DNA from 4 places in the Paenibacillus salivarius genome. Region 3 is predicted to be linked to each of the others. Evidence: a T-box and tRNA genes for the amino acid it is inferred to sense, from the RefSeq annotation. Region 3 holds a T-box; the other regions hold tRNA genes.

Region 1 (4,868 bases), 240 kb from region 3:
CTTGTGTCCGAGCTCGTCCACACCGCATCCGCGGTAACATCCTTGGTAGCGCCGGTTGTGGAACCTTCGACCGCCGCAATCGCCTTCACGGCCAATTTATCTTCGCTGGCGTCGAGCTTGAACTTGCCCTCATTTTGATATTCCAGCTTCAATTCCTTATAGGAATCGTTCGCTCTTACTTGAATCGAGGAAGTCGCGGCATCGTAATCCGCGCGGATCGTGACCGTCCCCTCTTTCAGTGGCGTAAGGGAACCTCCTTGGGATACGGTAACGATCGTATCGTCGCTGGACGTCCATTTGACGGTGTTCGTCAAATCCCGTTTCACGGTCGAGCCTTCAAATGTACCCCAAACCTTCAGCTGTTTTGTTGACTTGCCTACGGTGAGATCCACCGTCGTTCCCGAACCTTCAATTTCAATGGATACCAGATCCCCGGTAGCCGCAAGTGCGCCGTTTGGAAACACCACGGCAAGCAGCAGCGCCAACGACAGGATCCATCCCGTCATTTTCCTGTTCGCAGTCATTCGTTCCTCTCCTTTGATTGTTCTTTGTTGGAAACCATCCTTTTCCAGGCCTATGCGTATTATATCGGATTTTAGGAGATTATTAGTAAGCTTTTTTCGAAAAATATGACCATCGGCCTATAAAAAAGATCAGCAACAGGAAAGGCTAAAAAAGTCGAAGATTGACTATCTTAAAGAAGGATTAAGGAATATCATGTAGAATCTTACAATAAAGTTATAAAAACGGAGAATGGTAAAGGAGAATTGAGATTTCTATGCTCAACCGTGCTCAAAGGAACTTTAGAACGCAAATGTCAACTATTCAGCGGGAAGAAAGGAAACGGCGTAAAGAAAGATTTTATAGTTACATACTCAACTTTCGCAGCTTAATTTTCCGAACAAAGCCTTGATATAATTGGGCAAACTCGCAATCCATTGCTGGAGTTGACATACAACGGCAGACTGATCCCGTTTGGATTTCGCTTCCGTGAACGCCATGAAAAATGCGATCAGATGCTGCAAAGCCGTTTTGAGATCCAGGTCTCGAACTTCGTCGGAAAACAGGAAAAACAGACCGCCCAACGACCGCGCGTCGTTGTTGTGACGGCGTTCCCATTCCATTACGAGATAACGGGTAAACACGATCGTGGTGTGGCTGATGAGCATATCAAACGAACGACCTTGAAACTCCGTTCCCAGCTTCAGGTACGATTTGGCAAATTTGAAGAACGTCTCAATGCTCCAACGCATGCCGTAGATGCGAACGATTTCAGCCTCTTCCAACGCCAAATCGGTGCTGAGCAGAACCAGCCAATCCCGCCGCCGATGGCGGTTTTGCACAAAGACCAATTTGATCGGCAAACCGCAGGCGGTTTGAACGATGACCGAGCCAAGGATTTCTTTGTTTTTCTGCTTTGGCAACAGGGCATACAGTTCATGGAGCGTCAGGCTTTTTCCGTCGAACCGGTATCGTTGTTTCATCGCCTTGACCATCCCAATGACATGCAGACCTTTCGCCATCAGTTCACGCAACAGAGGCGCTTGGGTAAACCAACTGTCCATCAGGACAAAGTCAGCGCTAAATCCAGCCTGAATCGCTCGATCAAGCAGAGCCGCCACGGCATCCGGTTTGCGTGAAAGCGCCTCGATGCGGCGTTTGTAGCCTTGGGTACGCTTGGACAGACGTTCCTTCATCTCGCAAAAGCGATTCGTCAGCTTGGCCGAGCTGAGCATGACAAAATCGATGGGCGCAAAGCTGAAGCCATCCGACCATCCGAGCGTGAGCATGTTGTAGCCGCGAGCATATCTCCCCGTCGTATGATCGAAGATGCGGGCAAGCAACTCGGCTTTCTTGCTGCGATCCCTGCGAAGAACCGAATCATCAATGATGAACGTCCGAACGCGGGACGAAGAGGTTAAGGAATCAAAATGCTGAACGACCTTCAGACTCAAGGCATGCAAAAATCGTCGCCAGGCAAAGCGTGGATGGTTTAAGAATCGATAGACTACATCTTTGCCAGGCAACGACTGGCGGCGGTCGCTATGCAGAAGACGAAACCAATTGCGCCCTTCAAACACGAGCGTAAAGATCAGCTGAAAGATGGCAAGACTGGACAATCCGAACGACTTGGAAATGCCGGCTTTGCGCAACAGTTGTCCGATTTGCAAAGCGGAAAATAAAGTCGAGATTCGTTCTTGGCCCTTTTCAGACAGGAAGTTGTGTTGTACCATAGAGTTACGCACCTTTCTGTTTGGAATGGTTTGTTTAGCTACTTCCATTTTACCAAACGGAAAGGTGTTTTTCTGTCAAGAACGAGATTTTTCAATAAGAAATCCTAGTCATATCAAGGCTTAACACTAATTTTCAAGGTGCGAAAGTTGAGTTACATAGAAGATAAACACATCACTAGCTACTATGAAGGACCGGAAATTCAAGAACCTATTCGTTTAGGATTCAGAATTATCCGTGGACTATTTTTCCTTGTATTTTTGGCAGAGGTGCTGTTTACTGTTTTATCTGTATCAATCGTAGAGGACATCAAGTTTGAAATTGGAATGTTATACTCTACTGGAATTTCATTTACTCTCTTTATTTTCGGGTTGATGTCACCAAAGTTATTATTCATGAATTCTCGATTGCTTGTTACTGCCATTTTCGGTATGCTGACGTTAATTTTCCTAGCTGTGACGATTTTATTGGCCATCATTTATCAACCTTAGCCAACAAATATAGGTTTCTTATCAAACTTCAACGCAAGGGCTTGATCCAACGTGGTAAATTTATCCATAAACAATCACATAAATTCAAAAAATACGCCTCCTCCGCATGATAACGGTGAGACGTATTTTTTAGTTACCACTTTTGTTAATGCCGAGGACCGGGCTCGAACCGGTACGGTAGTCACCTACCGCAGGATTTTAAGTCCTGTGCGTCTGCCTATTCCGCCACCCCGGCGTAAAAGATGCGAGCTCACCGCCAAATAAAGGCGATAACCCGATGAATTTCGAGCAGAATTTCCATTAAAAATTATCGCACTTTCAAGCGCAATCACAAAAAAATCCTGCGGTGTTGATTATAGCACGACAAGGCGATGCATGGCAAGCATGCAAGTGAACGAGCTATCGGTTTATCTCCCGGATTCAACTTTTCCTTCTGCATATCATATTCTGGGTAACAAAAAAGGAGCGTTCCGAATGCCAAACTATAGCATCATCGTGGATTTATCGGACAGAACACTTTATCTGCTCGACAATAATGTCGTAACCCGCAGTTTTCCTGTCGGCATCGGCAAAATGTTGACCAAAACCCCGACAGGCAATTACACCATTGTGAATAAAGCCCCGAATCCCGGGGGGCCTTTCGGTGTCTACTGGATGGGGTTATCCCGTCCTCATTACGGGATTCACGGCACGAACGACCCTTCTTCCATCGGAAAGGAAGTTTCTCATGGTTGCATCCGAATGCACAACGAAGATGTCACTCAACTGGCTAACCTGGTTCCCATCGGAACGGCAGTGACGATCAGAGAGTAAGAAAATCTCCTGATGATTAGAAAAAAATGCGGCGGGTAATTATTACTCGAACTGAAAGCCATCTATACATCAGGAGGGATTTCATGTTTTTCCACATCAAGCAACTACAGTACCGAGCAAAACCCGACAGACCTGATCCGGCATACGCACGCAAACTCCAAGAAGTCCTCGGCGGGCAATACGGCGAAATGTCCGTCATGATGCAATATCTTTTTCAAGGATTCAACTGTCGGGGTGACCAAAAATACCGCGATATGCTGCTCGATATCGGGACCGAGGAAATCGCGCATGTTGAAATGCTGTGCACGATGATTTCCCAGCTTTTGGACGGCGCGCCTGCCGACATGCAGGAAGAAGCCGCCAAAGACCCGATCATGGGAGCCGTACTTGGCGGGATGAATCCGCAGCACGCGATCGTTGCCGGCCTCGGAGCGACTCCGTCGGACAGCAACGGGTATCCTTGGAGCGGAAGATACATCGTATCCAGCGGCAACCTGCTTGCCGATTTCCGGGCCAATTTGAACGCGGAATCCCAAGGCCTCGTCCAGGTTGTCCGGTTATACGAGCAAACGACGGACCCTGGCGTCCGGGACATGCTGTCTTTCATGATCGCGAGAGACACCTTCCACCAAAACCAGTGGCTTGCCGCGATCGAGGAAATAGAAAAGCTGGACGGACCGATCGCCCCCGCCTCCTTCCCGAGAGAACTGATGGTCGAGGAAGCGACCCGGCAGTTCTACAATTTCTCCCAGGGCGAGGAAAGCAGCGAGGGCCGTTGGGCCAACGGGCCGCTTTATGACGGCACAGGCCATTTTGAATATGTTGCCAACCCGCCGGCCTTCGGAGAAGCTCCGGAGCTGCTGCCTCCGGCCGACCATCAGCACTCCACGCCGGGCACTCCGCCTTACTTGGTGAATAAGGAAAAGTAAATATCCCTTTGAAAAAGAGGCTATCCCCGAATCGTTAAGGGATTGCCTCTTTTTGCTAATGCGAAGATCAGCCGTTATAATTACGGGTCTCGTCGCCCCGGTTTCATATTCGATCCATGCATGATAAATATCTTGCCTTAAATCGATGCCGTTGTCGCTGTTCGTAAGAATGACTACCCCGTCCCCGGTTTCCGGAACGAATCCGTAAAGGGCATGCCAACCCCGATTGTCGCCGGAATGGTACATGAACGTTTTGCCGTCGGATAACTTCCTGGCAAAGAGCCCGAGTCCATTTTCGCCCATCACGGGCTTTTGCATTTCTTCAGCCAGTTTGTTTCCTCGGTCCAGAGAAGCAATAATCAATGCCAACATGTCCGATGCGTTTGTTTTTAGACCGGCCGCC
Region 2 (4,868 bases), 1.8 Mb from region 3:
ACAGGACGGTGGCCAGGAGGATGGCCGGGCCGCCCCATTTTCCGTACTTGGTGAAAAACTGAAGTATCTCTTGCCCGGTCGCAAATCCTGCGCCGACGACGGTTCCGATATAAGTGAAAGCGATTTGCAACACTTTGGCGGCATTTTTCATGGTTTTCCCCCCGGCCGATGTGCTATATATAGTACAAGGTATGTTGTCCGGGAACGGGACATGACTCAAAACCCAAAATGTGATTATCGCTTCGGGAGGAAATGATAAGTATGGAAAAATTGAAACAACAAATTGTGGAACATGGCGTGGTCGTATCGGATCAGGTGCTGAAGCTGGATGCGCTTCTGAACCATCAGGTCGATCCCGCATTGACCATGGAAATGGGCAAGCAATTTGCCCAGCGGTTCCGGGAAGCCGGGGTCACCCGCGTGGTTACCGTCGAGTCGTCGGGAATTGCCGTCGCGTTTGCCACCGCTTATGAGCTTGGGGTGCCGCTTGTTTTTGCCCGCCGCAAAAAAACGCTGCTTGCCGAGCCCGATATGCTGTGCGAGCGCGTGCCGTCCTTTACGAAAGGAATCGTGACGGACCTGCTCATTTCCCGCGAATTCATTTCGCCGGACGACCGGATTCTGTTCATCGACGACATTATCGCCAATGGGGACGCGGCCAAAGGCATCGTGAAAATTATCGAACGGTCCGGGGCCCAATTGGTGGGTGCGGGCATTGTCGTGGAAAAATGCTTCCAGCCCGGAGCCGACGCGCTGCGGAACCAGGGCATCCGGCTTGAATCGCTTGCACGGATTGCTTCGCTCGAGGACGGACGGATTATTTTCGCGGATGAAGCGTAAATAATGAAATATTTATTCCAATTTTCAGTCAGTTCTTTGCAGGCCTCCGTTTTTTCGTTATAATGGGGATTACTAGAGAGAGGAGGCAAATAAGATGGGGAACGAATCTGTAGTGAATCCGGAGTTTTTCATTTCCAAATTGTCCGAAGCCAAGGTTACCTTTGAACGTGCCCTGGATTGCAAACATACGGAGTTTGACGATCTTTATCCCTATATGCTGGAGCATCCTCAATTTTTTTGGTATAAGCGTTATGTAGCTTGGTCTCAGCTGCTTACGATAGCCGGACTCTGCGAGGAGCTTGGTATTGATTGGAAAGAGGAGTTCACTCCTCAGCAGGTTGCTTATTTACAACAACGGGTCATGTCCGCCAAAGTGCTCGATTTCTGGTTTGAAAAGAACGACAGCAAGGAACACGCGCCGCGGTAAGCGGTCATGGACAGGGTCGAAATAAAGAGACTCCGGCAGCTTGCTGCGGGGTCTTTTTTTGTTAATATAAAATGAAGAGGGACGGTGTCTTGGTATGATTTCGGATGAAGAATTAAATGAATTTCGATTATCCGGAGAAAAGGTTCGCGTGGTCCGGGATGCGATACCCGAGAATGATGTCAGGGGGATTGTCGTCGCTTGGGACGAGACCCATGTCATCATCCGAAAACCCAACCGGAATGTGGTCAAGCTGGACCGGCGCTACAGTTATCGTCGGGCAAAGGAACCGCGGGTATTCCCGGAAGAATAGGCATATTTTTGACGAAGCGGGACAACGTAGTAAGGTAAGAAGCCAATCCCTTGCAGAAAGGAAGCTCATTCCGATGTCCCTTGTCAACGATAAAATCAAAGCCTATAAGGACCAAATCAACAGTTATGCGGAAGCGGTACCGGGAGCTACGGAAGCGTACCATGCATTTACCGGAGAAAGCTTCGGAGAGGGCGTATTGGATGCCAAAACGAAGCAGCTGATCGCGCTCGGTATCGCGCTGTCGACGAACAACGAGGTGTGCACCTATTATCATGCGACGGAGGCCAGATCCAAGGGGGCTACCGAAGCGGAGCTGCTGGAGACGGTGGCCGTCGCCTCGGCCGCGCTGGCCGGAAACGCCTTATCGCAAGGCGTGATTCGGGTTCAGGATGCATTAGGAACCCCCGTCCAATAAAAGATGGCTATGCTCCTGCAGCAGACGTTCTGCTTGCAGGGGCAGCTTCCTGATTTTTCTATTGACTCAGCATTTATCGCGTGATATTATAAATCTTGTCGCTGCGAAAGAACGTTTTCCGGCAACAGCAAATGAGCGGTCGTGGCGGAATTGGCAGACGCGCACGGTTCAGGTCCGTGTGGGCTAACCCCCCGTGGAGGTTCGAGTCCTCTCGACCGCATTCTCTTAACAACCAAGCTCCCGAATTACCTTACCGGTAATTCGGGAGTTTTTTTTGCATGCTTGGAATTTTCATGGGTTTGCGGATCGCTTGCGCTAAGATGGCCTGTTATCATCCACGAGTCTCTCTTAAAGACAGCTTTTAAGCCATAAAAAACGTAACAACGGATAGCGCAAAAGAGGTGATTAACATCGCAATGAGCGGTTTAAACGCTTTTGCCCGAAGCTCGCGCAGATTTACGTTCAATCCAAGCCCGACCATGGCCGTTGTGAGCATAAAGGTCGTTAAATTGGATATATCATTCATCATAGCCCGGGAAATAATAGTCGAATGGCTTAGTCCGAAACTTCCCAATAAACTCATGAGAATAAAACCGATAAGGAACCAAGGAAATTCAATTTTTGAGCCGCCGGCGGTTCCGGGATTTTTTCGTTTCATCCAAAAGATCAAAATAAAGCATAAAGGAATTAATAGCAGTACTCTGCCTAATTTGGCCAGCAAAGCGATTGCGAGTGCATCCTGTCCGGCTGGAGTCCCTGCCAAGGCGACGTGCGCAATTTCATGAAGACTGATTCCGCTCCAAATTCCGTAATGGATATCCGAAATCGGCAATAAGGGTCGAAGAAGGGTATACACAACCGAAAAAGCGGTTCCTACAAGTGCTATTATACCGACTCCAATGGCGGTATCCTCGTCATCAGCTTTCAATATGGGGGATACGGAGGCAATGGCTGCGGCACCGCAGACGCCTGTGCCTATCCCGAGAAGCAATGATAATGACGAATCTGCTTTTAGCATTTTTCCAAGCCAAACGGTTGCCAGGATCGCAAATCCGACGACGGCCGCATCCCGGGCAAGCAGGGGAAGACCCTGGTGATAGACTGTATTTATATTTAATTTCAGGCCATATAAGATAATTGCAATACGTAAAAAACGTTTGGCCGAACATTGAATCCCTGACCTTAACGCCTCCGGGTAACCGAATAGCTGCCGATAAATGACTGCGATCACGATCGCACAGGCCATTGGGCCGACATGATCGAACCCCGGAACCTTCGATAAGGCAACCCCCATAGCAGCCATTACGACGGTGAAGGCAATGCCTGAGAACAACAACCCCACGGAAGCTATCTTTTTATTTGCACGCTGGATTTCCATATCATCACCCCAAGTTAATTTCGCAAATCCAATGTACCTCCGCGTTATCTATAAGAAAAATAATGATATATAATGGGGATGATAAGTAAAACCGTATAAATCAAGAATATCAAAATGAGCGGAAGTGTCCGATGTGGATCAATATTTAGAAGTATTCATGAAGGTCGTTGAAAAAGAAAATTTCACGAAAGCCGCCGAGGAACTGCATATGACCCAACCGGCCGTCAGTCAATACATTAGAACATTGGAGAGATTGTTGGGGACAAGGGTATTGGAGCGAAACAATAAACACGTTCGAATGACTAAAGCCGGGGAGATTGTCTACCATCATGCAAAAGAGATCCTTGCACTCCATACAAGAATGCGTTGTTTAGTGGATGATTTGTCCAACAATGCCAGCGGTCCGATCGCGATTGGCGCGAGCTATACATTCGGTGAATATATTTTGCCGCACGTTATCGCAAGGCTGAAAAAAGAGTACCCGCTGATCGAACCATCAATCGTCATCCACAACACGAAAGAAATCATCGACCTGGTGAATTCCTACCAATTGGATATTGGGATTATCGAGGGCTTAGGGGGCGATCTTCCATTGCATTCGGAAATCGTTTCGGAGGATCAGATGGTCATCGTTGCATCGCCGTCGCATCCTTTAGTAAACAAGAACGGCGAATTGCGCCTTTCGGACTTGACGGAGGAAACGTGGATTCTTCGTGAAGAAGGTTCAGGTACGAGGCAGGCGGCGGACAAGTTTTTTGACATGCATGATTTTGCTCCAAAAACGATTATGGAATTCGGAAGTACACAAGTGATCAAGGAGTCGGTAGAGGCCGGATTGGGGATCAGTCTGTTGTCGGGATGGGCCATTGTCAAAGAAATAACGAATGGATACCTTGGAATGATCAAAGTAGAGGGGTTACCTTTCAAGCGGGAATTTAGCATCGTCAGCAAGTCGGTATACCGGACCAAAGCGCTAACTACATTCATTGAAACCCTTAAGGAATATGTAAAGTAGGTATCCCCTGGTAATGGAGAAAAGCTCTTGGATCCCTTTAGAGAGAACCAAGAGCTTTTTGTGCGTTCCATCTTCACCCTGTTTTCAAGAAACCCCTTGCACCGCCTCGGAATTCGGTTTGATCCGCCTGAAAATAAAGACGGCGTTTTGATCCGACGGCGGAAGGATGAGAGAGGAGAGGCGCTCGTCCATTTCCATCGAAAACGAACCGGTATTACCGATGGTATTGTAGGCATCGAAATCTCCGGTCAGCGCCGGATCTTTCGTGCCTATCACGATATATAAATCGACGGAGCCTGTCTTAAAAACATGTTTTTCATATGTATTATCGGGAACGGGCCAAGAGCATATCACGACTTCAGGGCTATATTTCTGAAGCGCCGTTTTGGCATCCGCTTTTTCGACGGACGAAGGATAGGTGATATAGTGAGCCCAGCTATAGTCGTCCGTAGCTTTGCAATTTATGTATTTGTTCAGAAACCG
Region 3 (4,868 bases):
TTCGACGGAAAAAGCCTGACGCTCCATGAACTGTATGCCCTGTTGCCAAAGCAGAAAAACAAAGAAATCCTTGGCTCGGTCATCGTTCAAACCGCCTGCGGTTTGCCGATCAAATTGGTCTTTGTGCAAAACCGCCATCGGCGGCGGGATTGGCTGGTTCTGCTCAGCACCGATTTGGCGTTGGAAGAGGCTGAAATCGTTCGCATCTACGGCATGCGTTGGAGCATTGAGACGTTCTTCAAATTTGCCAAATCGTACCTGAAGCTGGGAACGGAGTTTCAAGGTCGTTCGTTTGATATGCTCATCAGCCACACCACGATCGTGTTTACCCGTTATCTCGTAATGGAATGGGAACGCCGTCACAACAACGACGCGCGGTCGTTGGGCGGTCTGTTTTTCCTGTTTTCCGACGAAGTTCGAGACCTGGATCTCAAAACGGCTTTGCAGCATCTGATCGCATTTTTCATGGCGTTCACGGAAGCGAAATCCAAACGGGATCAGTCTGCCGTTGTATGTCAACTCCAGCAATGGATTGCGAGTTTGCCCAATTATATCAAGGCTTTGTTCGGAAAATTAAGCTGCGAAAGTTGAGTTATATTATTTTTCACCTTTTTCTCTTATTTACTTCCTGAAGCAGGCTATCCCCCTCTTATAAAATATAAAACACAGTAAATAGTGAAGGAGAGCTCATGAGAAATAAGTTTCTATTATTGCTATTTGTCTTTGCTGTACCTTTGATAGTAAGTTGTAGCTCCGTTGGAAAATCACCAGATTCTATTATACCAATTAAGCATACATTTAAAAACGGGATATTAACTTCTTATATTGAAAAACTTAATCCGGAGGATTCGTATTCTATACAATTAAATGCAAAAATGAAGGGGATGGAGGAACATAAAGTTAGTTACAGTTACAATGACAAAGACTATACTGATGATGGTAACTCATACACTGCAGAAATAAAAATACCTATGGAGGGGGAGTGGATATTGGACTATGTAATATCGAATAGTGATACGACATGGACATACTCAACCATTGAAAACCTCGGGGTAGGTAATGAAGAGTATTACATAGACTCCAACATTTCTCCAGAGATTATCTCAGTTAATGACACGGTAGAGTTTAGATTTGTTATATATAATCAGTTCGGTGAAACAATAACACAAGAAGAAATTAATATAAATCTTGTATCTGATAATAGCAGCCATGTTCTATCTGAGAAGGTAAAAAGTAAGGATGGAGTATTCACCTTCAATTTCCGTTTTACTGAAAATGGAATTTGGAGATTGGATTTTATATCCAACCTTGTGTCAGATAGTTTTTTAATTCCAGTTGGTGAAGAATCAAGAAATGCGCTCAACAATATGATTAACAATTATGAAAATCATAGTCAAGAGAATCATATTCATGAGGATAGTAGTCAAGATAATCATATTAATGAAATTCATGTCAATCATTAGCTCTGATATGTTTGCTTTTACATAAATAGTAAACAAGCATCCTGGCTTATTTGGATGCTTTGTTTACTGTAATGCTCCACTTTGTCAAGACACGATTTTCTGAGGAATAATTTATGTCCCCCTTTTCGTGTAGACTACTATTGTAGCTGTTTAATAAAATGTATAGCAATGTTCTGGTTTGATTCCTTTGGTTCTGTCAAAATTATTGTGTACATTCATGAGAAGGAGCTCCTCGGGGATTTGGATTTAAGTTAAGTGATTGTCAATCCGTTTCGGATAAAAGAAGGAAAGCTGGAGCAGCATCTGGCCATTCGTGAGTAGTCCCCACGTTTCTTTCCTTGTAGCTGGCGATACATTACTTTAGTTTTTTCTCGTTAAAATTTTTGATAGCAAATTTCAGATGAATAAAAAAAGACAATACCCCTCAGGATTTTAATAATCCGTTAGGTTGTTGTCCTTTAATTCGGAACAGTCTCTGCCTTTGACAACAAAATACTACCTGGTCGGAAGGAACGGACCTTTAACATATAAAGAAAAATCGAGACGACAGGATTTGAACCTGCGACCTCTTGCTCCCGAAGCAAGCGCTCTACCAAGCTGAGCCACGTCTCGATAATAAATAAATATGGTGGAAACACTAATAAATTATACTCCTTTCGTCGAAGCTGTAAAGAGGGGCATTCGGGCTTTACGTGAAAAAGATTTCTCTGTTGCATGATGCTGGGAAGATCGCTATTCCTGTGGCGCTTCCCATTGACGAAGACGGGTTCCATTTTATATAATAATGGATAATTCAATTGGATATTTGTAACTTTGAAGAGGATTATTAGTTTGAATTCCTCCACCCAGAGAGCCGGTGCTTTGGTGCAAGCCGGTTGGAGAGAGCAAACGAACTCGCCTCGGAGTTACGATGCAAAACATCGTCGTCTTACCTGCGTTAAGGGTGTAAAGGGAGCGAAGGGCAAAGCATGTCCGGCGCTAACTAGGGTGGTACCACGGGAAATTTCCTCTCGTCCCTAGCGATAATACGCTACGGATGGGAGGTTTTTTTATTAAGGAAGTTCAAAAATCATATTTTGATCACGAAGGCACTCGTGAAGCGGATTCGACATCGAATCTTGAATTCAGCTCGGTCCTTCCGGTGCTCACGTAGGTTTTGCCTACGCTCCGCTCCTCAGTCCCGGCTTCATCCAACCTTCTCGGTGCTGAAAATCTGATTTTTGAACAAGATTTAATTTTTTTTCAGGATGTTTAATTAGAACCACGCTTTTCAAGGAGGATTCAACGGATATGACGGACAAAAACATGCCGCAGGACGTTTACCAGGCTCAGGCGATCGAGCCGAAGTGGCAGGCGTACTGGGACAAAAATCAAACTTTTAAAACACGGGAGGACGCGGGGAAACCGAAGTTTTACGCGCTGGATATGTTTCCTTATCCTTCGGGAGCCGGACTTCACGTAGGTCACCCGGAAGGCTACACGGCGACGGATATCGTGTCCCGCTTCAAGCGGATGCGCGGTTATAACGTGCTCCATCCGATGGGATGGGACGCCTTCGGCCTGCCGGCGGAACAACACGCGCTCGATACGGGCGAGCATCCGCGCGACATTACGGTCAAGAACATCAACAATTTCCGGCGCCAAATCAAATCGCTCGGTTTCTCCTACGACTGGGACCGGGAAATCAGCACGACGGATCCGGAGTACTATAAATGGACGCAGTGGATTTTTATCCAATTGTACAAAAAAGGCCTTGCCTATGTCGCCGAAGTTCCCGTCAACTGGTGCCCTGCATTGGGGACCGTACTGGCGAATGAAGAAGTCATCGACGGCAAAAGCGAACGCGGCGGTCACCCAGTTATCCGCAAACCGATGCGCCAATGGGTGCTGAAAATTACGGAATACGCGGAACGCCTGCTGGAAGACCTGGAGGAGCTTGACTGGTCGGAAAGCATCAAGGATATGCAACGCAACTGGATCGGCAAATCCGAAGGCGCGGAGGTCGTATTCGCGATCGACGGACATGACGAAACTCTGACGGTATTTACGACTCGTCCGGACACCTTGTTCGGCGCGAGCTATGCCGTGCTCGCACCGGAGCATGAGCTTGTCGCGAAGATCGCGACCGAGGCGCAGCGCGATGCGGTCAAAGCGTATCAGGATCAGGCCGCTCACAAGAGCGACTTGGAACGCACCGACCTCGCCAAAGAGAAAACCGGCGTATTTACCGGTGCCTATGCGGTGAACCCGGTAAACGGCGCGAAAGTGCCGATCTGGATCGCGGATTACGTATTGGCCGGCTACGGAACCGGTGCGATTATGGCCGTTCCCGGTCATGACGAACGGGACTACGAGTTCGCGAAGCAATTCGACCTGCCGATTATTGAAGTCGTCGAGGGCGGAGATTTGGCGAGAGAGGCTTATGCGGGAGACGGGCCACACGTCAATTCCGAATTCCTGAACGGGTTGTCCAACGAGGAAGCGATCAAGAAAATGATCGCCTGGCTGGAGGAAAACGGCAAGGGTAAAGGGAAGGTAACCTACCGTCTTCGCGACTGGCTGTTCAGCCGCCAGCGTTATTGGGGCGAACCGATTCCGATTTTGCATCTGGAAGACGGCACGATGAAGCCGGTGCCTGAGGACCAGCTTCCGCTGGTGCTGCCGGACGTCGACGCGATCAAACCGTCCGGTACGGGCGAGTCGCCGCTGGCCAATGTGACCGAGTGGGTGAACACGACCGATCCGGAAACCGGATTGCCGGCACGCCGCGAGACGAACACGATGCCGCAATGGGCGGGAAGCTGCTGGTATTACCTGCGTTATATCGATCCGCATAACGATAAAGAGCTGTGCTCCAAAGAGAAGCAGGAACAATGGCTGCCGGTCGACTTGTACATCGGCGGCGCGGAACATGCCGTGCTCCATTTGCTGTATGCGCGCTTCTGGCACAAGGTGCTTTACGATCTGGGCGTCGTTTCGACCAAAGAGCCGTTCCACAAGCTGGTCAACCAAGGGATGATTCTCGGAACGAACAACGAGAAAATGAGTAAATCCCGCGGCAATGTCATCAATCCGGACGAAATCGTGAACAAGTACGGCGCGGACACATTGCGCATGTATGAAATGTTCATGGGCCCGCTGGAAGCGACCAAGCCTTGGAACGAGAACGGCGTGGAAGGTACGCACCGCTTCCTTTCCCGCGTATGGCGCTTGTTCGTTGCCGAGGACGGCAGCCTGAACGCGAAAATCGTGGACGGAGACGGCAGCGATGAGTTCAAACGGACCTGGCACAAGACGATCAAAAAAGTGACGGAAGACTTCGAAGCCCTGCGTTTCAACACTGCGATCAGCCAGCTGATGATCTTTATCAACGAAGCTTATAAGACGGATGTCGTTCCTAAGGCC
Region 4 (4,868 bases), 1.8 Mb from region 3:
AAAATTTCGACCGGATTCGACTCTTTCCTTTCGTCTCGCATAATAAGCACATCCTCCAAAATCCAGGAATGCAAAAAGCTCCTTCATCGTCTCAAGGACAGATAAGGAGCTCATTCATACTGATGACGCGAATTTTAAACATTTTTATAACGATGCAAAAACAGGTTGGCACTTCCGGAACCTCATTTCGGGAGAGCATCAATCTCTTTGCATTCTGCGGTATTCGGTCGGGGAAAAACCGTTGCGCTTCTTGAAAGTTTTGCTGAACTGGTAGACGTCGGAATAACCGCATGCTCTCGCTATATCCGTGACGGAATCACCTGTGAAGCGGAGCTGGCGAAGGGCATGCTCATTGCGAAGTCGATCCAGGTACTCCTTGGGACTGCACCCGTACCGGGCTGCGAAGGTTCTACGTATATAAACGGGCGAGAAACCCGTCTCCTCCGCCAATTCGGTGATGCGAAACTCGGTGGCAAATCCCGTGTCCAGTTTCTCTTTGAATCTTCGAAGAGCCGCTGTTATTCCTTCCTCACCGCTGTTTCTTCCCCTTTCTTCCGCCGCCTCGTGTACCTCTTGCACCAAACGATACCAGACAGATTTCACGCGTGCCTCTCGTGCGAAATCTCCAGGTACCCATTCTCTCTCCGCTTCACGGAAAAGTTCTCCGATCTTACCCGTACGCTCACTCTGTAAAGGCAAAAGTAACGGCAGCCGCAGCCGTTCAATAGGCTCAGGGGCTTCCCATCCATTCTCGCTCTTTCTTAACGAAGCGCAATCAAAGAGCAGCATCGTCATACGGAGCGGATGATTCTCGGAGGACTTCATATGAAGAGGCAACCTGGGCCAAAGGTACACCAATGTACCTCCTCCTACTTCCACGTCCCCTTCCTCGAAACTGAAAATTCCCTTGCCGCTGTGGATGTAGTAAAAGGTTTGCCCGGACAATGTCTGCCGAATATCCTCCCAACCTGGCAGCGCCGGCTTGGCGAGTACCCAGTGTATATGCACGACCATATTTCCTAAAGCATATTCCATTGGTCTCCCCCTATCGATAATTGTATCATTTATGATAAATGATCAGGATTGGTTTTACCATTGTTCCTGCATTGCTGCAGATGCTACACTCCGAACATACAGACCAACAAATCTAAATACGACAAAAATAAATCATTGGAGATGATGAATGTGATCCGAACATTTCAGCAGCATCGGCTTAGGGAATGCCATTTTCTTGACGGATTATGGGATTTCGTTTTTGACAAGGATGATATTGGATTATCTGAAGAGTGGCACACAAATTTTCCTTCCGAGTATGATCGCATGCCGGTACCGGCCTGTTGGAATAACGAGCTCGGCAAGTTCGACTACGAAGGCGTGGCATGGTACCGCACTTCGGTAACACTAGACGAGAGCAGCCATTTGCGTCTATTGTTCCACGCCGTGATGGGACATGCGGATGTGTACTGGGATGGGCGGCATCTCGGATACCACTATGGTGGATTTACTCCATTTGACTTCACCATCCCTAATGCCACGGCCGGGGTTCACCAGCTTGTCGTCCGCACAGACAGCACGCTGGGGTATAACACTTTGCCGTACCACATTGTGGACTGGTTTCATTACGGCGGAATCATTCGGCCCGTAGAGGTACAGCGATTGCCTGATGTCTGGATCGAGGGGATGCGTATTACCTACGAAATGAGGGGAGATTCCATTGCTGATGTCCGAATCCTGCTCAAACTCCGCTCCATATCGGACACTCCAGTCGAAGTGCCCCTATCCCTCTATCGGAACAATGAGATATTCTTTGCTGACAGCGCTTCCCTTCCTGCCAACGGCAGTATGGAACTCGTCGTGGAACAAGCCTGGTCGGACCTCCAGCGATGGGAACCTGAGGATCCTGTTCTCTACATGATCAGAGCCGTAGCCGGGCATGACGATCGGACAGACCGCATCGGGTTCCGCACCGTGGAGACCCGGAATAAGAAGATTCTGCTAAACGGCAAGGAGCTTTATCTCCAGGGAGTTAACCGTCACGAGGAACACCCGGAATGGGGCTTCGCTTTCCCCAACAAATTGATGACCAAGGAGCTTGATATCATCCTGCAGATGGGCTGCAATACTGTACGCGGGTCACATTACCCCCAGAGTGAATACTGGCTCGATCTGCTGGATGAGCGAGGCGTACTCTTCTGGAGCGAGATTCCGATTTGGGGCGCAGCGTTCCCGGCGGAGCACACGGACGACCCGCTCTTCGTCAAACGTGCGATAACCATGATGGATGAGATGATCGAGCGAGATCTTCATCATCCCTCGATCCTGTTCTGGTCTGTTCATAATGAGATTGATACGCGCTCCAGGCAGGCCTATGAGTTGTCCGTCAAAATGACTGAACTCGTCAGGAGCAAGGATTCGTCAAGGCTGGTGGCTTACGCCACTATGCACCCTATGAATGACATCTGCCTCGGACTATTTGACGTTATCGGAATTAATTATTATGGCGGATGGTATTTCGGTCATGTCGAGTTCGAAGAGATGCTTGAAATCTTTCATGAACGCTGCAAGGAATATGGAGCAGAGGACACTCCGGTGCTTATGACCGAATTTGGCGGAGCAGGCGTATTCGGAGATTCCGGCTGGGAATCCCGTCTATTTAGCGAGGATTACCAGGCTGATATACTCAGCAAGTCCCTGAAGCTCTTCCGGGCCGATCCAAAGATTAGCGGCACCTATGTATGGCAGTTTGCAGATACACGAGCCCAACTGCAGAGTCATCTTCCCCACTTCAGGGACCGGGCACGTTCCTTCAATAACAAGGGGCTGGTCAACGAATATCGCAAACCTAAGCTTGCCTATCGTGTGGTCAAGGGCATTTATACCGGCCAAAACGATCCATACGACTGGGGTTCCACACTGAGATGATCTGTAAGGGCAACGGCGTTATGAAAAAAGCTCTTGAATCTCCATAAAAGGAAACTCAAGAGCTTATTCATTGTCAGTTAATGCGGTCGAGAGGACTCGAACCTCCACGGGGGGTTAGCCCACACGGACCTGAACCGTGCGCGTCTGCCAATTCCGCCACGACCGCATATGTTGATGTCGATGCAATGTTTTGCAGCAACGAAATAAATATTATCACGTATTTCATAGAGAGTCAACAAGCAAATGTTTATACTATTTTCTCGAAAGAATCATGATGATGGGGAGCTGCTTCATGAAAAAGCAATTTATTGACGCCATCCACGATCGTTCCCTGACCGACCTGATGCAAACAGAAAAAGCGTCCGTCAACGGCCGCTTTTTCTCGCACTTCACGCTATCTTTCCACGTGTCCACGCCCTGCCATGACGGCTTCCACTTCCTCTGCCGTCGGAAGTCCTTCCCAGTCTCCATGAGCTTGTACGACCAATGACCCGATCAAATTCCCGAGAAGCACGGCATCTTTAGGCGAGGATCCTTCGAGTAGTCCCGCCAGGAAACCCGCACAAAATCCGTCCCCGGCTCCGACGGGATCCACCGCACGCTCCTTCTCGACCGGAAAGAACGGCACTTCGGTCAGCACTCCGCCTTCAAGCAAATAAGTGATCCCCGGCCCGCCTTTGATTACGGTCACGGCAGAAAGGGCATTCAACTCGGGAATGATCTCGTCCAGCGTTTCTTTGCGGTAGAGGAGCTTCAATTCGTCTAAACCGGGCAGGAAATAATCCGCCTGCTCCGCCAGCGCGAGGAGAACGGGCCTTGCTTCTTCCCCGCTCCACAGCTTCAACCGCAGATTCGGGTCGAAAGACACCTTCGTCCCGTGCTTTTTGGCAAGCTCGACGGCTTTGAACACCGTGGCCCTGCTGGATTCCCCGATCGCGGCCGTGATCCCCGTGACATGAAGAATTTCGGCGCTCGCGATATATTCCTCGCTCAAATGCTCCGGACTCATGAATCTGGCGGCGGAATATCTCCGGTAATAATAAACCGAGCTTTTGCCCCCGATCTTTTCCCGGATCATGAGTCCGGTGGAAGCATCGTCCGCAAAACCGGCACGGGAAACATCGACGCCTTCTCCCCGAATCGTCTTGAGAATCCTGCGACCGACCGGATCGTTTCCAAGCCTTCCGAACCACCCCGCCCGGATCCCGAGCCTCGCGAGCCCGATGGCAACGTTGCTTTCGGCTCCGCCGAAGGACATTTCAAGCTCGCTGCCGTATTCCAAACCTTTTAAGCCGGACGGCATGAACAGTCCCATCGATTCTCCGAATGTGACAATCCGAGGCCCGCCGCCTGTTGACCGGAAAACTACCGTACCTTCTGCCATGCTTCGTTATCTCCCTTGTTTCCAAAATTCCGTTTCCGGAAATACAGATTCAACACGGTATTCCCATTCCCCGTCGGGGTGTTCCGAGCACTCCGCCCACGGTGCGCGTTGCGGTCTCAGCCGACCGGCAGCCGCCGTCCCCAATTCCGCATACCGGACCGTGGCCTCGTTTGCGGGATCATTCCAGTTATCCCAACCTAGCGGGTGGATATGTCCGCCCATTTTGCATTGCACAAACACCGTTTGCGCAAATTCCCGCCAAGGCCGTCCCAGATATACCGACTCGTCGGGAACACCGGAAGCCGCGGTCAGGAAGCAATCGCGAAACACATAACCGTGCTTCCGCCCATTAGGTGTAGAAGCTGCCGTGATAAAGCCGGCGCCGGCTTCAGCATGAACGAGACTGCGGATCTCGCAAGCCTCGAACACGGCCGTTGCGCCGCCGAAAATAAAATCGACCGTTCCCTCGATATAGCAGTTTTGGTAATACTGGCGGTACTCGGCATGATGCTCCTTCAAAGTTATCCCGCCAAATACCGCCCTTTCCCGGGGGGCCGGGGGC

The links. The T-box of region 3 lies ahead of leuS (leucine--tRNA ligase). A T-box ahead of a tRNA ligase gene usually reads a tRNA of that ligase, here a tRNA-Leu.
Region 1: it has a tRNA-Leu gene. The T-box ahead of leuS (leucine--tRNA ligase) is inferred to sense a tRNA for this amino acid. The anticodon was not compared.
Region 2: it has a tRNA-Leu gene. The T-box ahead of leuS (leucine--tRNA ligase) is inferred to sense a tRNA for this amino acid. The anticodon was not compared.
Region 4: it has a tRNA-Leu gene. The T-box ahead of leuS (leucine--tRNA ligase) is inferred to sense a tRNA for this amino acid. The anticodon was not compared.

The regions. Positions count from the first base shown of each region.
Region 1 covers NZ_CP195592.1:2,208,738-2,213,605, reverse strand. The annotation lists gene ACSFXJ_RS09840 (Ig-like domain-containing protein) at 1-524, opposite strand, end outside; gene ACSFXJ_RS09835 (IS4 family transposase) at 876-2,234, opposite strand; gene ACSFXJ_RS09830 (hypothetical protein) at 2,382-2,723, shown strand; tRNA gene ACSFXJ_RS09825 (tRNA-Leu) at 2,873-2,958, opposite strand; gene ACSFXJ_RS09820 (L,D-transpeptidase) at 3,198-3,536, shown strand; gene ACSFXJ_RS09815 (manganese catalase family protein) at 3,620-4,465, shown strand; partial or broken gene ACSFXJ_RS09810 (serine hydrolase domain-containing protein) at 4,652-4,868, opposite strand, start outside.
Region 2 covers NZ_CP195592.1:3,765,803-3,770,670, reverse strand. The annotation lists gene ACSFXJ_RS17380 (YkvI family membrane protein) at 1-151, opposite strand, end outside; gene ACSFXJ_RS17375 (xanthine phosphoribosyltransferase) at 262-840, shown strand; gene ACSFXJ_RS17370 (hypothetical protein) at 935-1,267, shown strand; gene ACSFXJ_RS17365 (hypothetical protein) at 1,362-1,577, shown strand; gene ACSFXJ_RS17360 (carboxymuconolactone decarboxylase family protein) at 1,651-1,992, shown strand; tRNA gene ACSFXJ_RS17355 (tRNA-Leu) at 2,128-2,212, shown strand; gene ACSFXJ_RS17350 (YeiH family protein) at 2,354-3,370, opposite strand; gene ACSFXJ_RS17345 (LysR family transcriptional regulator) at 3,504-4,385, shown strand; gene ACSFXJ_RS17340 (hypothetical protein) at 4,470-4,868, opposite strand, start outside.
Region 3 covers NZ_CP195592.1:1,973,182-1,978,049, forward strand. The annotation lists gene ACSFXJ_RS08710 (IS4 family transposase) at 1-591, shown strand, start outside; gene ACSFXJ_RS08715 (hypothetical protein) at 690-1,463, shown strand; tRNA gene ACSFXJ_RS08720 (tRNA-Pro) at 2,002-2,075, opposite strand; T-box leader at 2,268-2,484, shown strand; gene leuS (leucine--tRNA ligase) at 2,754-4,868, shown strand, end outside.
Region 4 covers NZ_CP195592.1:3,749,684-3,754,551, forward strand. The annotation lists gene ACSFXJ_RS17280 (AraC family transcriptional regulator) at 199-1,035, opposite strand; gene ACSFXJ_RS17285 (glycoside hydrolase family 2 protein) at 1,180-2,922, shown strand; tRNA gene ACSFXJ_RS17290 (tRNA-Leu) at 3,004-3,088, opposite strand; gene ACSFXJ_RS17295 (sugar kinase) at 3,317-4,306, opposite strand; gene ACSFXJ_RS17300 (pectinesterase family protein) at 4,313-4,868, opposite strand, start outside.